2 linked regions of the Lujinxingia sediminis genome follow. The protein of the gene in region 1 interacts with the protein of each later gene in a pairwise test. Links are inferred from orthologs where the notes say so. Each region holds a gene or a part of one and is shown in the gene's direction. Other genes may lie near its edges. The genes, in order: tsaE and rlmB.

Region 1 (3,247 bases):
GCAGGGCGTGGTGAAGGTGGGGAACCTGGCCTTCGGGCGTATGGTCAGCACCTTCCTTCACGGACGCGGTGAGGGGGCCTTCCACGACAGTATCTATGTGGCGCCGGAGGTGGCCGAGTCTCCGGCGAACCTGAGCGCGGCCGCCGACCTCTACAGCCTGGGCATGATCGCTGCCGAACTGCTCAATCCCACCGGGCTTCCCAGCGATCGCAAGCAGGCCCATGAGATGGCCCTCGACGGGCTGGCCAAATACCCGCCAGCGCTCTTCAGCCTCGTCTCGGCCTGTCTCTCCGGAGATCGACGTCAGCGCCCGGCCTCAGCGCAGCATTTCCGCGATGAGCTTGAGGAGATCGCTCGAGACGCCGGTGCACGCCTGAGCGGCGTGGCGCCTCCCGGCGCGCTGCCGGTGGAGCCGGCTGTGGTTGAGAGCGAGGAGGGCGACAGCCTCTTTGATCTCTTCGATGTGGGCGATATCGCCCCGCCGCCGGCCGATGAGGCCGAAGCGGAGCGCTATCTGGTGCAGAAGAGCGGCCTGGATTACGGCCCCTTCACCGAAATTAAGATCCTTGAGCAGCTTCGCGCCGATGAGATCGACGAGAACTCGCTGGTGCTCGATCGTTTTACCCAGCAGCGCTGTCGGCTTATTGAGATGGAGGCGTTTAGCGCCGAGGTCAAGGCGTACATCCCCGAACGCGAGGAGCGCCGGCGGCGCGAGGCCGAGGCCCGGGCCGAGCTTCAGCGCAAGGTCAAGAAGGGCGGGCTCGCCGCCCTGGTGGTGTCCATTGTGGCTGGCCTGGTGGTGTTGGCAGCGATGGGCTGGTTCTGGCTGCAGCAGCCGGACCCGGAGCCGATGCCGCTGGAACAGGCATTTGCCTCACTGGACTACACCTTCTTGCCTCCTCCCTCGGAATTTCAGGCGGTCGCGGTGGACTCCGATCTTTTGCAGAGCATCTTCAATCCTCGTGCAAGCCAGGAGGAGATCGCGCGTACGCTCAAGAAAGTGCGGGGCGCCGGAGGCAAGCGGGCATCCGCCGGGGGCTCGGCTGCCGGAGCGTCGGGGCCGCGTGAGGCCGATGTTGATATGGCCAATTTCTCAGGCTCCGCCAAGCACCTGAGCGACCAGGAAATCAACCGCGTCATTATGAGCGACTTCAACGCGATGACCGATTGCATTCGCTCCGAGCTTAACCGAAACAGCTCCTTTAAGGGGCTGACCGTGCAGTTCTTTATCCGTCCCTCCGGCACCACCGGGGGCGTGCAGATCAAGGAGAGCAAGTACCAGAGTCGCGAGGTCGGCCAGTGCATGATCCAGCGCTTCCGCGCGATGAAGTTCCCGGAGCACGGTGCCATCTCCAATCGCGGTGTGGAGTTCCCGCTCTACGTGCAATGAGCGGGCAGGTGGCATCATGACGACACGCGAGCGCCCGAGCTTTGATCCGGGTGAATACACCGGCCTGATTGTCGTGCCTCGCGTCGAGCTCGCGCTCGACGGCGAGGCGGCAACGCTGCATCTGGGGCGTGCGCTCGGGCGTGGGTTGCACGAGCGTGGTGAGGGGTTTCTGGGGCTTGTGGGCGACCTCGGCGCGGGCAAGACGACCTTGATCAAGGGGCTGGCCGAAGGCATGAGCATCGCTCCCGACGAAGTCTCAAGTCCCACCTATGCACTGGTTCAGGAGTACGGACGCGATGCGGAACTCGTGCATATGGATCTCTACCGGCTTGAGCATGTCGATGATCTTGAGTCCCTGGCCTACTGGGACTACATCGACCGCCCCGAGACGTTGGTCTGCGTGGAGTGGCTCGATCGCATCCCCCATGCCTGGCCCGGGCAGGGCGTGATCGTGGAGCTTGGGCACCGGGGCGAAGGCCGCCAGGCCCGCATCTTTGCCAGTGAAGCGTTTGGATCGCTGGTCGATCGCGTCGGCTCCAAATTCGACGATATCACCTGAAGGATTTCCCCCATGAGCGCGACCCCCAACGACACCCCGACCCCCCAGGCGGAGGTGGTGCTGCCGGTGCCTGCCCGACGTAAGATCGAGGCCCGCCTTCGCACCCGCTACCACGCCTACCTTCGCCCCGGTGAGCGCATCGCGCTGGAGGTGGAGGAAGAAGACGACTTTGTATTTGGCCGTCTCAAACTTACCAGCGCCGATAAGCGTTTTGCCCTGGAGCTTGAAGGCGCAGCCATCATTCAAGACCAGGACGCAGCTTTTATCGCGGCGACCTCGCCACGCGATCGTTTGCTGGCCGTGATCGAATTTCTGGCCGATCAGCTCAACGACTACTTCCGGGTGCAACGCAACCAGCGTTTTCATCTGGACTGGCGTAAACACCCGTGCAGCGGGCTTACGGTGCGTTTCCGCGGCATTGAGCGCTCACCCGAGTTGGAAGCGCGGGCCGATCGCCTTCTGGGAGAGACGTCGGAGGAGTTTTGAGTCAGCGACCGGATGAGCCTCAACCGGGTGCCGCACCCGGGGTCCTGGCAGCGCTGATCTTCTACGGCGGGATGCTGGGCGTGGCCTGGCTCCTGGGCGTGGTGTGGCTGGACTTAAATCTGCTGGTCTGGCCTGAGAAGGTGCAGGGAACCACCGCGATGCACGCTGTACTGGGCGCGGGAGTGGGGCTGGGAGCCGTCGTCGCATCGCGTCTTGTGGAGCGGTACACCACCTGGGGTCGTAAGCTCGGAGCTGGGTTCGGGGCTATGCTGGGGGCAATGTCCCCGGGGCAGATTCAAGTTCTGGCGTTGACCAGCGGCGTAGCCGAAGAGATTTTTTTTCGCGGTTTTTTGCAGCAGGCCTTCAGCACAGCCGGTTGGTCGGGGGCCTATGGCGAGTGGGTGGGGCTTGGGCTTGCGAGCATTGTTTTCGGGCTTATTCATATCGGTCCAGAGCGCGAGACCTTCCGTCCCTGGACGTATATGGCGTTGGGACTCGGGGCGCTCTTCGGGCTGATGTATCTTTATACCGGATCGGTACTTGGGCCGGTGATCGCGCATATTACGATCAACTACTTTAATCTGGAGCATATCTCCCGGCAGGCGCAGACGTCTGCTGAGAACTCCAGTCCCGAGGATGAGCGATGAACCCGGTGGTGGTGATCACGACGGTACAACCAGGGCTGATCTTCTGGATTGCGACGATCGCGCTCTTTCTAGGCATCGCACTGGCGGCGATCGTCTCACCGGGACGGCGTTGGTTCGAGCTGACGGTGATTCTCGCGCTGGCGATGCTTCTTTTCGGCGCAGCCG
Region 2 (3,312 bases), on another replicon or contig:
GACGCGGATTCTGGCAGCAGTAATCGAGCAGAATCACGACGATGACGGCATCATCTTCCCGATGGCGGTGGCCCCCTATCAGGTGGTGATCTGCCCGCTGCACCTTAAGAACGAGCTTGTGGTCTCGGAGGCTGAGCGTATCTACAGCGAGCTTCAGGCTGCCGGTGTGGAGGTGATTCTCGACGATCGCGATCTCCGAGCGGGTAACAAGTTCAAAGATGCCGATCTGATCGGGATTCCCGTGCGCCTGACGCTGGGGGGACGCGGTGTGGAAAATGGCGAGGCGGAGGTGAAGGTGCGCCATCAATCCGAAAACGAGATGATCCCCTTGAGTGAGGTGGTGGATCGGATCAAAGCGTTGACCAGGGACGCGCGAGGGGAACGATGACTGATCTGGGAGCTCGCGCCGCCGGGCTTGTCCGCGAACGCGTCGTGGTAGCGCTGGACTTCGACACACTGGATGAAGCGCTGGAGCTTGTGGAGACGCTTGGCGAGCGTGTGGCGCGCTACAAGGTGGGGATGCGCCTCTTTACGCGATATGGGCCGGAGATCCTCAACGCGCTGGATGCCCGGGGAGCAAAGGTCTTTCTCGATCTGAAGTTTCACGACATCCCCAGCGTGGTCAGCGATGCGTGTGCGGCGGCTGCGGAGCATCCCGGGGTCTTTATGCTGACGGTGCATGCGAGCGGTGGCGAGGCGATGTTGCGCCAGGCGGTACGTGGTGCGGAGCGCGGGCGCCCTGAAGATCCTCCGCTGGTCGTTGCGGTCAGCGCGCTGACCAGCCTCAAGTCCCGGGAGCTTCCCTCGGTGGGCGTGGGCATGGGGGTGACGGACTGGGCTGAAAAATTAGGAGCGTTGGCGTTAAAGTCCGGTGTCAACGGGGTAGTCTGCTCGGCGCACGAGGCGGAAGGCTTGCGCGCGCGAGTCGGTACCAGGCCGGTGCTGGTTACCCCGGGCATTCGTCTGGAAGATGTGCACATCGCCGGTGACGATCAGGCGCGCACCATGACGCCCGGGCGTGCGATGGCTTCCGGGAGCACATATCTCGTGATCGGTCGCCCCATTTACCAGGCTCCAGATCCGGGCGCGGCGGTCGATGCGGTCTGCGAGTCTGTCATGAGTTGGTTGGAGGAGATCCGATGATTGTCTTTGGTGTGCATCCGGTCGAAGAGGTCCTGGCACGGGCCCCACGCTCGGTGGAGGAACTCTATGTCGTCGGTCAACTCGGCGATCCGAAGTTTGAGAAGATCGCACAGATGGCCGAGGATCGTCGCCTGAGCGTGCGCACTGTGAGCGCTGAGGAGATGGACGCCCTCTGCGAGGGGAACCATCAACGGATCGCCGCGCGCGTGGGCTCCTTCCCCTACGCGAGCCTCGGGGAGGTGATCGAGCGCATCGGCGATCGCAGCCCGGCGTGTGTGCTTGTGCTGGAGCAGGTCCAGGACGCGGGCAACCTGGGAGCAATCCTGCGTAGTGCGGCGGCCTTCGACGTCGATGCAGTGATCGTGGCCAAAGATCGCGCTGCGGGGGTGAGCGCGGCGGTGGTGCGTGCGTCGGCCGGGATGGCCTTTCATGTGCCGGTGGTTCAGGTCACCAACATCGCGCGCGCGCTGCGGGAGCTTAAGGAGGCCCAATTCTGGGTGGTTGGTACCCTGGCTGAGGGGGGCTCTGCGCTTTGGGAGCAGGATTGGTCCATGCGCGCGGCTCTGGTCATGGGGGGGGAGCATCGAGGCATTCGCCCGAACGTGGCGAAAGAGTGCGATTTTCGAGTGACGATCCCGCTTCGCGAGGGTGTGGAGAGTTTAAATGTGTCGGTAGCGGCGGCGATTGGGCTCTACGATCGCGCGAGATCGCTAGGAATAGCGTCAAAATGAAAGAATTTACGCCGATCGAAAAAAGCGGTCGCTTTTCGCTTGACACCCTTTCGAAGGGGCTATATCTATCTGCCCCTGCTGACGGGGCCGCACAAAGCACGACGCGGTCATCGATGTAAGACGTAACCGACAGCGTTTGCTGGCGTAGCTCAATTGGTAGAGCAACTGCCTTGTAAGCAGTAGGTTGCAGGTTCGAGTCCCGTCGCCAGCTTTTTTCGAGAAATGAGGTTGACTCAATCCTCGAAGTCACATAGTAGGTATCGCGCCCGGTGGGGTTCCCGAGCGGTCAAAGGGACCAGACTGTAAATCTGGCGGCTCAGCCTTCGCAGGTTCGAATCCTGCCCCCACCATGAGAGACGTTCTGACCGAAGCGATAAACCGGGTCAGTCAGCGCGGGAGTAGCTCAATTGGTAGAGCATCAGCCTTCCAAGCTGAGGGTTGCGGGTTCGAGTCCCGTCTCCCGCTCTCAACACATAGCGAGTCAACGATGCAGCGCCGTTGACGAGCGTTCACGCCCTCGTAGCTCAGCAGGTAGAGCACTTCCATGGTAAGGAAGGGGTCATCGGTTCGAATCCGATCGAGGGCTTGCGGCAAAGCCACTGGACGCAAGAGCCCCTGGAGACAGGGGCTCAGCGATGTTGTCAGGTGGCAACGTCGTGCGGTCCAACAGTGACCAGGCGCTGCCCGTCCAACCCAAGCATTTGTCCAAACGTACATTTGGCGACACACCGCCAGAGGAGTTGAGAATCATGGCCAAGGAGAAATTCGAGCGCACGAAACCCCACGTGAACGTCGGGACCATTGGTCACGTCGATCACGGGAAAACCACCTTGACCGCGGCGATCACTCGAGTGCTCGCTGAAGCGTCTGGCGGCGATGTGAAAGCGTTCGACGAAATCGACAAAGCTCCGGAAGAGCGCGAGCGCGGCATCACGATCTCGACCTCTCACGTTGAGTACGAGACGGAAAACCGTCACTACGCTCACGTGGACTGCCCGGGTCACGCTGACTACGTCAAGAACATGATCACCGGTGCGGCGCAGATGGACGGCGCCATTCTGGTGGTTTCGGCCGCTGACGGCCCGATGCCGCAGACCCGTGAGCACATCCTTCTGGCCGGTCAGGTCGGTGTCCCCGCGATGGTGGTTTTCCTCAACAAGGCCGACATGGTCGACGATGAGGACCTGCTTGAGCTGGTCGAAATGGAAGTTCGCGAGCTTCTGAGCAAGTACGACTTCCCCGGCGACGACATTCCCATCGTGATCGGTTCGGCGCTTCAGGCGCTGGAAGGCGAAGCTGGCCCCTACGGTGCCGACGCCATCCTCAAGCTGATGGCCGAAGTTGACCGCTACATCCCGCTGCCTGAGCGCGCCACCGACAAGACCTTCCTGATGCCGATCGAAGACGTGTTCTCGATCTCGGGTCGCGGTACGGTCGT

The links.
Region 2: the proteins of tsaE (region 1) and rlmB interact in binary tests that used the Escherichia coli proteins (3 or more experiments, as listed by UniProt). The link is inferred for Lujinxingia sediminis from one-to-one orthologs.

Annotation. Positions count from the first base shown.
Region 1 is NZ_SADD01000001.1:1,149,926-1,153,172, forward strand. Bases 244-3,177 are described here. They hold tsaE (tRNA (adenosine(37)-N6)-threonylcarbamoyltransferase complex ATPase subunit type 1 TsaE), read left to right. Parts: upstream 244-1,406; coding sequence 1,407-1,949; downstream 1,950-3,177. Other genes in these bases: EA187_RS04715 (protein kinase domain-containing protein), read left to right, coding at 244-1,390; EA187_RS04725 (hypothetical protein), read left to right, coding at 1,962-2,435; EA187_RS04730 (CPBP family intramembrane glutamic endopeptidase), read left to right, coding at 2,432-3,082; EA187_RS04735 (hypothetical protein), read left to right, coding at 3,079-3,177. In the rest of the region: more of EA187_RS04715, read left to right, coding at 1-243; more of EA187_RS04735, read left to right, coding at 3,178-3,247. UniProt on the Escherichia coli protein: Required for the formation of a threonylcarbamoyl group on adenosine at position 37 (t(6)A37) in tRNAs that read codons beginning with adenine.
Region 2 is NZ_SADD01000002.1:540,924-544,235, reverse strand. Bases 8-3,006 are described here. They hold rlmB (23S rRNA (guanosine(2251)-2'-O)-methyltransferase RlmB), read left to right. Parts: upstream 8-1,139; coding sequence 1,140-1,874; downstream 1,875-3,006. Other genes in these bases: tuf (elongation factor Tu), read left to right, coding at 2,624-3,006; pyrF (orotidine-5'-phosphate decarboxylase), read left to right, coding at 385-1,143; EA187_RS07705 (proline--tRNA ligase), read left to right, coding at 8-388. Outside these bases: more of EA187_RS07705, read left to right, coding at 1-7; more of tuf, read left to right, coding at 3,007-3,312. UniProt on the Escherichia coli protein: Specifically methylates the ribose of guanosine 2251 in 23S rRNA.